3 regions of the Azospirillum sp. B510 genome follow, and region 3 is predicted to be linked to each of the others. Evidence: riboswitches for the same ligand, from Rfam matches in the RefSeq annotation. Region 3 holds a riboswitch; each other region holds the start of a gene.
The links. A riboswitch is a leader RNA that binds a small molecule or an ion and turns the genes downstream of it on or off. The one in region 3 is predicted to bind cobalamin.
Positions count from the first base shown of each region.

Region 1 (4,187 bases), on a different replicon from region 3:
GTCCTTGTAGACGGTCCGCAGATCCTTGCCGGCGGCGACGCCCTGCTTCACCAGCTCGAACAGCTCGGCAGTGAAGGCGCGGGTGCCACGCAGCCCTTCCCGCACCTGTTCCGGCGTGGTCAGGGCGGCACCGCGGCCCGGCACCAGCTTCTCCGGCTCCAGGGCGGCGATGGCGTCGAGCGTCGCCGGCCAATGGGTGAAGTAGGCGTCGCCGCAATAGGGGGTGGCGCCATACTCGACCAGATCGCCGGAGAACAGGATTTTCTCCCGGGGCAGCCAGACCACCGTGTCGCCCTTGCTGTGGCCACGGCCAAGTTGCAGCAAGCGCACCTCCAGCGAGCCGAGCCATAGCGTCATGTGGCCACGGAAGGTGATGGTCGGCCAGGTGAGGCCGGGAACCGATTCGACGGCGCGGAAAAGCCGGGGGAAGCGGCCGATCTCGCTCGCCATGTCGGCCTCGCCGCGCTCGACGATCAGGTCGCGGGTGTCCTCGCTGGCGATGATCTGTTCCGGCGCATAGCCCGAGGCGCCCAGCACCCGCACCGCGTGGTAATGCGACAGCACGACATGGCGGATCGGCTTGTCGGTGACCTCGCGGATGCGGCGGATGACATCCTGGGCCATCACCGGCGTCGCCTGGGTGTCGATCACCATCACCGCGTCGTCGCCGATGACGATGCCGGTGTTGGGATCGCCCTCCGCCGTGTAGGCGTAGGCATTGTCCGACAGCTTGTCGAAACTGACGGTCTTCTCGTCCAGGTCGGCATGCGAGGCGAAATTCTTGGACATCCGGTTTCTCCACAGGTGCCGGCGACGCCCCCCTGCCCTCCCGGAGGATCGCCGGCCATTGATCGGTTGGGCCAACCATATCGTTTCATATGAAACCATGCAACGCGTTTGAGGCACCGAGGCCGACTGAGACCGGCGACCGGCGGGTTGACGCAACCGGGCGACGATGGCAGCCGGGTCGTCGCCCAGGCAGGCACGAGCATTCTTGCGACGATCTTCCGCTTGCCCTGTCCCGATCGAACAGATACGTTATGTTATAACATAACATTTTGATGCTCCGTTGCGACGAACAGCCGAACCACCATGACGACACCCCTTCTCCGGATCGCTGTGCGGGCGACACTCCCGCGAACCCGCCAGGCATGGACCGGGTCGGGGAAATCGCGCGGCCTCCCCCATGCCGGTCTTGACCGCCGACGCCGGCTCGCTCATCACTATCCCCGGTTCTGGTTCTTCCGGCGGCATCCGCCGGAAGCTAAGAGGGAACCCGGTGAGCCGCGCCGAGCGGCGAGACCGGGGCTGCCCCCGCAACTGTGAGCGGCGAGCCGATCCGTCATTTTCCGCCACTGGCGCCCCTCGCGGCGCTGGGAAGGCTGGACGGACCGGCGACGACCCGCAAGCCAGGAGACCTGCCAGCACCACGATCAACGTCCTCGGGCGGGGTGTCCCGGTGGAACGCTTGCCATGCGCGTGCCCGGATTCCGCGACCGGTTCCGCCCCGCATGCCGCAAGGCGTCCGCCCACACGCTCCGCCCGCCACGGCAGGAAGCACGGATGACGCCCACGCCTTTCCCCATCGCGGCCTCCCACCCCGGCCGCCCGGCCGCCCGCTCCCCCGCCATCGCGGTGACGGGGCTGAGTTGCCGGCTGGCCGGCCGCGCGGTCCTGTCTGACATCGGCTTCAGCGTCGCGGAGGGGATGGTCCTCGGCATTCTCGGACCGAACGGCTCCGGCAAATCGACGCTGCTGCGCTGCCTTGCCGGGCTTCAGGCCCCCTCGGCCGGAACCATCCGCGTCGAGGGAGCCGATCCGCGGGCCGTCGGGCCGGCGGCGTTGGCCCGCCGTCTGGCGTTGCAGGCGCAGGACAGCAGCCCCGCCCTCGGCTTCACCGTGCGCGACGTGGTCGCCATGGGGCGGCTGGCCCATCGCCGTTCGGTCTTTTCCGGAGACGGGGCGGAGGATCGCGCCATCGTCGACGAGGCTCTGGCCCGGCTGGATCTCGCGGCCCTGGCCGACCGCCCGGTCGAACAGCTGTCGGGCGGCGAGCGGCAGCGGGTGATGATCGCCCGCGCCCTGGCCCAGCGCCCGCGCATCCTGCTGCTGGACGAGCCGACCAACCATCTCGACATCCAGCACCGCTTCGCCATCCTCGATCTGGTGCGCTCGCTCGGCATCACCGTGGTGATGACGCTGCATGAGATCGATCTGGCCGCGCGCTGGTGCGACCGCCTCCTGCTGCTGAAGGATGGCCGCCTTCAGGCCGACGCCGTCCCGGACGAGGCGCTGACCGCCGAGCGCCTGACCGCCGTCTACCGGGTCGCCGCCACTGTCGACCGCCACCCCGGCGACGGCCGGCTGCGCATCGAGCTGTCGCCCCTCTGACCCCCGTTCCGCTTCCCCCGTTCCGCCTCCCCAGTCCCGTTCCCTCCGCCGCCCTCCCGACTGGACCCCGCATGCCCCCAGCCCCCGTCCGTACCCTCCTGGCCGCGTTCGGCCTCGCCCTCGCCCCCGCCATCCCTGCGGGGGCGCTCGCCCAAACCCCTCCGGCCGGCTATCCGGTCGAGATCGCCAACTGCTTCGACACCACGCGTTTCGACGCTCCGCCCAAGCGGCCGATGGTCAACGACGTCAACATGACCCAGACCATGATCGATCTCGGTCTGGCCGACCGGCTGGTCGCGGTGTCCGGCATCGCCGGGGCCGAGCGCCACCTGATCGCCCCGCCCGGCGTGGTCGCCGCCCTGCCCCAGCTGCCCGACCGCGCCCCGACGCTGGAGGCGGTGCTGGCCGCCAACCCCGACTTCCTGTTCGCCGGCTGGAGTTACGGCTTCAACGAGGCGCGCGGCCTGACCCCGGCCCGCCTCGCCGAGTTGGGCGTGGCCACCTACACGCTGCGGGAAAGCTGCATCCGCATCGGCCGGCGCGAGCCGATCAGCATGGACACCCTCTATGCCGATCTGCTGGCGCTGGGCCGCATCTTCGGCATCGCCGACCGGGCCGAGGCGATGGTGGCCGATTTCCGCCGCCGCGTCGCCGCGGTGACCCGGAGGATCGGCGGAGCCACGCAAAGGCCGCGCGTGATGTATTGCGACGATTGCCACACCGACGCCGCCCCGCTGTCGGTTGGGCGCGAGGGCATGACCAGCCTGCTGATGGAGCTGGCCGGCGGCCGCAACATCTTCGACGACATCCCCGACAGCTATGTCCGGGTCAGCTGGGAGGAGATGGCCCGGCGCGACCCGCAATGGATCATCGTCAGCGACCACCGCGTCCCGGCCGAGGCCGCCATCCGCTATCTGCTGTCCGCCCCGCAGCTGGCCGATGTCGAGGCGGTGCGCAAACGCCAGTTCATCGTCCTGACCTATGCCGAACAGACGCCCTCGACACGCGACGTCGACGCGCTGGAACGCATGGCCCGCACGCTGCACCCGGAGCTGTTCCAGCCATGAGCCGCCCGCGGATTCCGCCGCTCTGCCTGCTGCTGGCGACCATTCTGCTGCTGTCCCTGGTCGCGGCGGTCGGCTTCGGCGCCGCCCGCATCCCGCTGCCGACCGTCTGGTCGGTGGTCTCGCACGAGCTGTGGCCCGGCCTCTTCCCGGCGGACGGCATCAGCCGGGCGGAGCGCAACATCGTCTGGGAGCTGCGGCTGCCGCGCGTGCTGCTGGGGGCGCTGGCCGGCGCCGGGCTGGCGGCGGTTGGGGCGGTGTTGCAGGTGGTGACGCGCAACCCGCTGGCCGACCCCTATCTGTTCGGGGTGTCGGCCGGCGCCTCGGTCGGGGCGGTGAGCGTCATCCTGTTCGCCGGCGCCATCGCCACGCTGCCGGTGATCGGCGGCGTTTGGCAATTCCTGAGCCAGGCCCTGGGCCAGTCCCTGAGCCTGCCCACAGCCGCCTTCCTCGGCGCGCTCGCCGCCATGCTGGCGGTCTTCGCCGCCGCGCGCGGACGCGACGGCGGTGTGACCAGTGACCGGCTGGTGCTGACCGGCGTCGCCGTCGCCTTCATCCTGCACGCCGTCACCAACACGCTGATCGTCGCGAGCGCCGACCGCAGCGCCGACGCCGCCCTGTTCTGGATGATGGGCGGCTTCGGCACCGCGCGCTGGAGCGTGCTGCCCGCCCCCGCCCTGACCACCTTGTGCGGGCTCGGCTGGCTGTGGCTGCGCGCCGACAGGATCAACA
Region 1 covers NC_013854.1:551,669-555,855, reverse strand. The annotation lists gene AZL_RS02565 (MBL fold metallo-hydrolase) at 1-789, opposite strand, end outside; cobalamin riboswitch at 1,220-1,441, shown strand; gene AZL_RS02560 (ABC transporter ATP-binding protein) at 1,564-2,391, shown strand; gene AZL_RS02555 (ABC transporter substrate-binding protein) at 2,463-3,458, shown strand; gene AZL_RS02550 (FecCD family ABC transporter permease) at 3,455-4,187, shown strand, end outside.
Region 1: linked by a shared signal. The riboswitch ahead of AZL_RS02560 (ABC transporter ATP-binding protein) and the one ahead of AZL_RS29045 (CbtB domain-containing protein) in region 3 are both predicted to bind cobalamin.

Region 2 (4,187 bases), on a different replicon from region 3:
GCGACAGGTAGGCCTCGGCGCTCGGCCGGACTTGCGGGTGGTGGACCGCCTCGCCGGCCAGCAGCGATAGCCAGGGATCGGCGGCCTGCGGCGACAGGGCGGCGATCTGGCCGGGATCGGCAAGCGCCAGAAGATACTGGTCGCCGCACACCGTGGCCGACGCCGCCCGCAGACCGGCGGCAACGGCCATCCCCACCGGGATGGCCGCGCTCAGAAGACAGGCCGCTGTCAGGCGAAGGGTCAGCCGGCGCACCGGAACCCCCTCCCGCTGCGGTCGAGCGGATCGGGCATCAGCCCGAGATAGCGTTCACGGAACCGGTCCCACATCGACAGGCGGCTCCAGTCCGGCTCCTTCAGGATGCGGTCGTTCTCGCCGAGGAAGGGGTTGGGAAAGAACAGCGTCATCTGCTGGTCTCCCTTGCCGTTGAACAGCCGCAGGCCCCAGCTCCGCGGTGCGCCGTCGCTTCCCAGGACGCGGTACATCTCGGCCCGCGCGGTCCGGCGGATGCGGGCGAGCTCCGGATCGACCGGGTTGCGCGGCGTGCCCCGGTGGGAGCCGATGCAGACATGGAAATGCCATGCCCCGAAATCGACGGTCAGGTAGCCGTCGAACAGCGACACCTTGCGCGGCGCGTTGGGTGCGCGGATTTCGAAGACGGCCCCCTGGACCAGCGTGCCGAACACGATGTCCCGCCACCAGACCTCGAAGGCATCCTTCAGCAGGGCCAGCAGCAGATCCTGATCGGTGGGCAGGGGGAAGATCTCGACCCGACCCATGCCGGGTTCCTCGACGACGTGCGAGGCCACGGAAGACGCGGTGCTCATGGAACGAACTCTTGGGTGGGGCGGGGTCAGAAGCGCGCGGACAGGCCTGCGTAAGCCGAGCGGCCCGCCGCAGCGTGGCCGTAGACCTCCTCGTACCGGCGGTTGAACAGGTTCTCGACGCGGCCATGCAGCGTCACCGCATCGGTCAGCTCGTAGGACAGCCGAAGATCGGCGGTGAGAAAGGCGCTGCCGGTGCCGTAATTCTCGATCATGTCGCGATAGCGCAGGCCGAGATTGGCGTAGGCCGCCGGCAGGAAGCGCCAGCCGACCGACGCGCTGCCCTGGTGAAGCGGCAGATTGCGCAGCCGCTGCCCGGTGTTGGCGTTGACCACGCTCTGCCAGGAATAGGCGGCGCGCAGGTCGATGGTCACGGTCGGGCGGGCGGCCAGTTCCAGCTCCACGCCCTGCGCCTTGGTGCGGTCGACGTTGACATAGCCGCCGCCCGAACAGGCCGGGCTGGCCGCCGGACCGTACAGCCAGTTGATCTGGTCACGGGTGGCGGCCTGGAAGTAGGTCGCTCCGGCGGTCAGTCGCCCGCCCAGCAGCGATTGCTCGACACCGGCGTCCCAGCCGCGGCTGCGTTCCGGCCGCAGGTCGGCCCGCCCATAGCAGGGATCGAACCGTTCGTAGAGCGAGGGTGGTTGCCATGCCGTGCCGTAGCTGGAGCGCAGCGTCGTCCCGCTCTGCTCGATCCGGTAGGCGGCACCGAGCCGCCAGGTTCCCGTCCCGCCATAGTCGCTGTGGCGGTCGCCGCGGATCGTCGCCGACAGGTCGAGCGGCGCCACCGGAGTCACGCCGACGGTGGCGAAGCCGCCGCCGCGCCAGTTGTGCGACCGCATGTCCGGCGCGAGCGGCGCGAAGCCCGGCGTGTGCTGCTCCATGCTCTCGCGGGTCGCATCGCCACCGTAGCCCAGCGTCACCCGGTCGGACAGTTTGGCGGTCGCCGCATAGTCGAGCCGCGTCTTGTGGCCGTCATAGGTGTCGCCCCGGGTTCCCTCGCCCCAATACTGCCGGGTGTTGGTGGTGTTGGCGATGCCGAAGCTGTGGACCAGCCTGCCGCCCAGACTGTCGAGCGACCCGCCCAGGCGCAGGAACCGCTCGGTCTCGTCGCGCGACCAGTCATTGTCGCGGGTGGCGGGATCGTAGGTCAGCGTCTTGCGCTGATAGCGCGCCGTCGCGTCGAACCGCAGCTCCTCGGTCGCCTGGACGCCGATCCGGCCGGCGGCGGCCCATTGCCGGAACGGGTCCTTGTCCTGCCCGCCACGCCAGCGGCTGAAATCCGAATAGCCGCCGGAATGGGTGCCGGACAGGGAGGCGCGGTACTCCACCCTGTCCTGCGCCCCGGATACCGATGCGTTCGCCCGCTTGGTGTCGAAGCTGCCATATTCGGCGCCGACCTGTCCGCCGAACAGACCGGCCGGGCGGCGGGTGACGATGTTGACCACGCCGCCGCCGGCATCCGGCCCGAAGCGGCCGGGCTGCGGCCCGCGCAGGACCTCGATGCGCTCGATGTCGGCGGTGTCCATCTCGCCGGCCGGATATTGCGACTGCGACTGGCTGGTGTCGCTCATCTCGACGCCGTCGATGAAGACGCGGGTGTTGCGCGGTCCCAACCCGCGCAGGCGCACGGTCTGGGCGCCGCCCGGCGCCTGCCGGCCCGACAGGCTGACGCCGGGAACCAGCAGCAAGGCATCGTCGAGACGGCGGATCTGTTGACGCTCGATCTCCTCGCCGCCGATCACGCTGGAGGCGATGGTCGCCTGCTCCTGCGGCACCGCCATGCCCTTCGGTGCCGTGATCTCCAAGGGGGTTAGCTGAAGGTCGTCCGCTGAAGCGGCCGATGCTCCGGCCGCGACCCCGAGCCCGGCCAAAGCGACCCGGACGCAAAAATTCCTGCCAAGATTTGTGATGGAACGGCTTGTCTGCATGCTCTGCCACGTCCTGCTGCAGGCATGGAGGCGCGCTCGGACAAGCGGTGCGGCCGCAAAGCCACCCGTCCGGGGCCACACATCCATGCCGGCTCCGGAGACCGGAACCGTTGAACGGGCGTTGCCGAACGGACGCCACGACGCGAGGCCTCGCGTCTGGAGAACCATTCACCTGCGACATGCTTCAGGGAGGACGAATCATCCCGGAATCCGGCCGCGGCAACGCCAATGGACGCGTCACCACGACGGGTTTCCGCACCTTCGACACACCCCGATCGAAGGCAGAGTGACGCTGTCGGAGGCAGGTCTCCTGGCTCGCGGGTCGTCATCCGGCACCGCCTTCCCGACCGGGATCCCAAGGATTTCCGGTCAGTGGCTTTCTGGCGCCGACTCGCCGCTCACAGTTGCGGGGACAGCCACGGCTTGCATCAGGCTTGGACGCCTGTCGCTTCCGTCGTTCCCTTTTAATCTCCCGGCTTGCGCCTGGGAAAACCGCCGACAATGCCTCTGGTGATAGAGGCAGGCCACACGCCTGTCAATGGCGTCGAGCCGTTCCCAGGGCTCCGAAGTCGGGTTAACAGCGGTTTACGAATTGGGAAGTTTCTGATTCGGTGGAGGCTCTCGTCTTGGAAGGTCCCCCCATGAGTTCGATCGAAGCCGGCTTTGGTGAGAAATCGCGGCTGAAGGCGCTGCTGGAACATTTTTCGCGGATCGACGACCCGCGTGCTCCCTGGCGGGTCGCCTATCCGTTACCGGAGATCCTGCTTCTGGCGGTGTGCGGGACGATCGCGGATTGCGAGGATTACGAGGCGATCGCCGCCTGGGGTGAAGCGCGGCTCGACTTTCTGCGGCGCTTCCAGCCCTATCACCATGGGGTGCCGAGCGGACGCTGGCTGACCGTGTTCATGAACCGGATCCCGTCCGGCCTGTTCCAGGACTGCTTCCTGTCCTGGGTGCGCGAGGCGTGGCCCGACCGGCCGGAACTGGTCGCCATCGACGGCAAGACCTCGCGACGCAGCCATGACCGCGTCCTCGGACAGGCCCCTTTGCACTTGGTCTCGGCCTTCGCCACCACCAGCCGCCTGGTCCTCGGCCAGGAGGCCGTCGAGGACAAAGCCAGCGAACTGGCGGCCATTCCGGTTCTGCTGGAGCGCTTGGCGACCGAGGGCGGGCTCAAGGGCGCGATCGTCACCATCGACGCCATCGCCTGCAACGCCACCATCGCCCAGGCCGTTCGCGACGCCGGGGCCGACTATCTGCTGGCGGTCAAAGCCAACCAGCCCACCCTGCGCGACGAGATCGAGAGTTTCTTCACCAGCGCACCGCCGGAGACGCTCGATCACGCCGCCGATATCGACAAGCTTGCGCAAAGGCCACGGCCCCCTGAACATGGCCGTCGTCCGCCACTTCGCCATCAACCTCGTCCGCAAGGCC
Region 2 covers NC_013854.1:881,343-885,529, reverse strand. The annotation lists gene AZL_RS04095 (ABC transporter substrate-binding protein) at 1-253, opposite strand, end outside; gene AZL_RS04090 (DUF7676 family protein) at 241-825, opposite strand; gene AZL_RS04085 (TonB-dependent receptor plug domain-containing protein) at 852-2,630, opposite strand; cobalamin riboswitch at 3,036-3,265, opposite strand; gene AZL_RS04080 (ISAs1 family transposase) at 3,395-4,187, shown strand, end outside.
Region 2: linked by a shared signal. The riboswitch ahead of AZL_RS04085 (TonB-dependent receptor plug domain-containing protein) and the one ahead of AZL_RS29045 (CbtB domain-containing protein) in region 3 are both predicted to bind cobalamin.

Region 3 (4,187 bases):
TTCGTCCTGGCGGGCGGCGAGCAGATGCATGGGTGTCCGAGGCTATGTTCAAAGAGTGGGGACGCCTGTTCCCACCCTAACCCTCCCCCGCTGGGCGGGAGAGGGAGTAAGCACTTGATTGGAAAGGTGGTGGCAGTCCCTTCCCTGTGAAGCGGGGGAGTTGGGGTGGGGCAAAAGCAGCGGCACCCTAACCCCTACCCAACGACCGCCCGCGTCACCGCGTCGCGGTCGAGCCCGGTCTCGCCGATCACCACCAGGCGGCTGCGGCGCTCCTCGCCCGGCTTCCACAAGCGGTCGTAATGGGTCTGGATGCGGGTGCCGACACCCTGGACCAGCAGGCGCATCGGCTTGCCGGGCACGTCGATGAAGCCCTTCAGGCGCAGCACGCCATGCAGGCCGGCGACCTGTTCCAGTGTCATCGCCAGAGCGGCCGGGTCGGGCTGCGCCGGCAACTCCACCACGAAGCTGGTGAAGTCGTCGTGGTCGTGGCCCTCTTCGTCGTCATGGTGGCTGGGACGGTTGGCGAGATCGTCCTCCACCGCGGCGCCGACGCCGAGCAGGACCAGCGGGTCGACGGCACCCTGGGAGGCCCGCACCAGCTTGGCGTCGCGGCCGACCGTGTGGGACAGGGCGCCGCGGATCAGATCCTCGACGCGGGCGAGGTCGCCGGATGCTACCAGATCGGTCTTGTTGACGACGATCAGGTCGGCGCAGAGCAGCTGATCCTCGAACACCTCCTCGATCGGCGTTTCATGATCGACGGTGCCGGCGGCGTCGCGCTGGGCCTCCAGCGCGGCGGGATCGGGGGCGAAGCGGCCTTCCGCGGCGGCGGCGGCGTCAACCACGGCGATGACGCCGTCCACCGTGACCCGCGTCTTGATCGCCGGCCAGTGGAAGGCCTGGACCAGCGGCTTGGGCAGGGCCAGACCGCTGGTCTCGATCACGATATGCTCGGGCGGCTCCGGCCGGGCCAGCAGCTTCTCGATGGCCGGGACGAAGTCGTCGGCGACGGTGCAGCACAGGCAGCCGTTCGCCAGCTCGATCACGTCGTCCTCGGTGCAGGTCGGGTTGCCGCAGGCGCGCAGGATGTCGCCGTCGATGCCGACATCGCCGAACTCGTTGATGATCAGCGCCAGCCGGCGGCCATCGGCCTTTTCCAGCAGGCTGCGGATCAACGTGGTCTTTCCGGCGCCGAGGAAGCCGGTGATGACGGTCGCCGGCACCTTGCCGGCGGCCGTTTTCGCAAGAGCGGACATGGAGTGCGCCTCCTTAGCGCGCGCCGGGCTGGGCCCGCAGGGCCGGGCGGGATTCGGCCTCGCCGACGAGAGCGCTCATCAGCCAGCCGCAGGCCGAGCCCAGGATCGCCCAGAACAGCGCGGCCCCGCCGAGAGAGGCGGCGACGAAGCGGGCGGCCAGTTCCGGCGGAACCGCACCCTCGGCGCTTTCCGGATGCGGGGCGCCGATCAGGTGGGGCAATGCCGCGGCCAGAACGGCGACGGCGATGACCAGACGGTTGCGGGCGAAGGCGAAGGCCAGCAGGCAGACGCCGGCTCCGGCGGCGGCGGACAGCCACCAGAGCTGGCGCAGCTCCAGTTCCGCCCCGGCCATGCCCGGCAGTTCCGGGGCCAGGCCGAAGGAGGGCGCCAGCGAGACGGCGACGAAGCCCCCCATGCCCCATACCAGCCCGCGCCGCGCATCGACAGGCCGGCCGGCCAGCAGGATCGCGGCCCCCAACAAAAGCGCATAGGCGACGCCGGTGATCAGGTCGGCGACGATGGTCAGGCCGATGCGCTGGATCGCCTCGTCCAGCGAGGTCGGCACGCCTTCGCCGATCTGGCGCACCGGACCATGCTGGTGGCCATCGGCAGGGCTGGCGGCAGGGCTGGCGGCCGGGGCGGCGGCAGTGGCCGTAGCCGTCGTGGCCGGAGGCGGGGTCACCACCTCGTATTTCTCGGCTTCGAGGATCAGCGGGACGGTGGTCGCCTGCTGAACGACGGACGCGGCCGTGCCGGAGAGCACGCCCGCGACCAGTGCGGCTGTGAACAGCCGCCGGATCAGTTCCATGACCCTGGCTTAGTGGCAGGGGAACGCGAAGGAATGACGGGTGTCGTGGGCCGCGTCATGGATCTGCTGCGGCTGGGCGAAGCCGACGCCGTACAGCAGGAAGCTGCCGAGCAGGATGGCGGCGAAGGCGGCGACCGCGGTCTGGGCGGCGCTACGGGTCGCGGAACCGGTTGCGGTGTGAAGCGAACGCGTGGTCATGGACCGATATCCTTGTTCTCCCGCCACACCCGGCGGGGTTGGGAAAAATTGATGCGTCCGGCGGCAGGTTTCCTGGCTCGCGGGTCGCCGCATCGCCGTCCGCCTTCCCGGCCGTCAAGGACCAGTGGCATAATGGACAGGACGCTCGCCGCACACAGTTGCGGGGGCAGCCGCGGCATTGGACCAGTCCAGAGGGTCGGTCCGCACCGCATTCCCTATTATCCCAGCCGTCCGTCAGGACGGGCGGGGCACCGTCGGACGGCCACCATCGCAGCGCCGCGCCGCTTTGGCAAGCCCGCAATCCGATATCCGCCCTGCGGACGGTCTTGCGCAGTGGCATTTTGGGTGCTGTGATGTTTGATAGACGGAGAGTCCGCAAGTGTGATGTTTTCCGCCGCAAGGATTTGGCGGATGAAGGACGCCGCAAAGACCGGAGGGGGGAATTCGCGACCGATGACCGCCGCAGCGAACGACGACATCATCCTGGAAGCGCGCAACCTGACGAAGGAGTTCAAGGGATTCGTGGCGGTTCGGGACGTGAACCTGAAGGTCCGCCGCGGCACCATCCATGCGCTGATCGGCCCGAACGGCGCCGGCAAGAGCACGGTGTTCAACCTGCTGACCAAGTTCCTCACCCCCACGCGCGGGCAGATCCTCTACAAGGGCCGCGACATCACCCGCACCAAGCCGGCCGACATCGCATTGATGGGTCTGGTCCGCTCCTTCCAGATCTCCGCCGTCTTCCCGCATCTCAGCGTGCTGGAGAATGTCCGGGTGGCGCTTCAACGCCCGCTCGGTACCAGCTTCCATTTCTGGAAGTCCGAGTCGTCGCTCCATGAGCTGCATGGCCGGGCGCTGGAACTGATCGAGGCGGTGAACCTCACGCCCTGGGCCGGCCATCCGGCGGCGGAGCTGCCCTATGGCCGCAAGCGCGCGCTGGAGATCGCCACCACGCTGGCGCTCGACCCCGAGGTGATGCTGCTGGACGAACCGCTGGCCGGCATGGGCCATGAGGACATCGAGGGCACCGCGGCCCTGATCAAGCGCGTCGCCGCCGACCGCACCGTGCTGATGGTCGAGCACAACCTGTCGGTCGTCGCCCACCTGTCGGACAGCATCACCGTGCTTCGCCGCGGCGAGATCCTGGCGGAGGGGCCGTACGAGACCGTCTCCAGGAACCCGCAGGTGATGGAAGCCTATATGGGGACCGGACATGCCTGACGGGGGCAACACGAAGACCGCCATGCTGGAGATCGCCGACCTGCATGGCTTCTACGGCGAAAGCCATGTGCTGCACGGTGTCGGCCTGGAGGTTCGCCGGGGCGAGGTGGTGACGCTGCTGGGCCGCAACGGCGCCGGCAAGACCTCGACCATGCGCGCCATCATGGGCATCATGGGCAGGCGCACCGGCTCGATCCGTTTCCAGGGCCAGGAGCTGATCGGCATGGCGCAGCACAGGATCCCGCGGCTCGGCATCGGCTATGTGCCGGAGGAGCGCGGCATCTTCTCCTCCCTCAGCGTCGACGAAAATCTGACGCTGCCGCCGGTGGTCAAGGAGGGCGGGATGACGGTCGCGCAGATCCACGACCTGTTCCCCAACCTGAAGGGCCGCGGCGGCACCCAGGGCACGCGGCTGTCGGGCGGCGAGCAGCAGATGCTGGCCATCGCCCGCATCCTGCGCACCGGCGCCACCCTGATCCTGCTGGACGAGCCGACCGAGGGACTCGCTCCGGTGATCATCGAGCAGATCGGCGTCGCGGTGCGGGCGTTGAAGCGGCGCGGGTTCACCATCCTGCTCGTGGAGCAGAATTTCCGCTTCGCCGCCACCATCGCCGACCGCCATTACGTGATGGAGGAGGGCCATGTGGTCGACATGATCCCCAACGACCAGCTCCATGCCAACATGGACAAGCTGCACACCTATC
Region 3 covers NC_013858.1:369,710-373,896, reverse strand. The annotation lists gene cobN (cobaltochelatase subunit CobN) at 1-30, opposite strand, end outside; gene cobW (cobalamin biosynthesis protein CobW) at 195-1,256, opposite strand; gene AZL_RS29050 (CbtA family protein) at 1,270-2,064, opposite strand; gene AZL_RS29045 (CbtB domain-containing protein) at 2,074-2,262, opposite strand; cobalamin riboswitch at 2,307-2,533, opposite strand; gene AZL_RS29040 (ABC transporter ATP-binding protein) at 2,716-3,483, shown strand; gene AZL_RS29035 (ABC transporter ATP-binding protein) at 3,476-4,187, shown strand, end outside.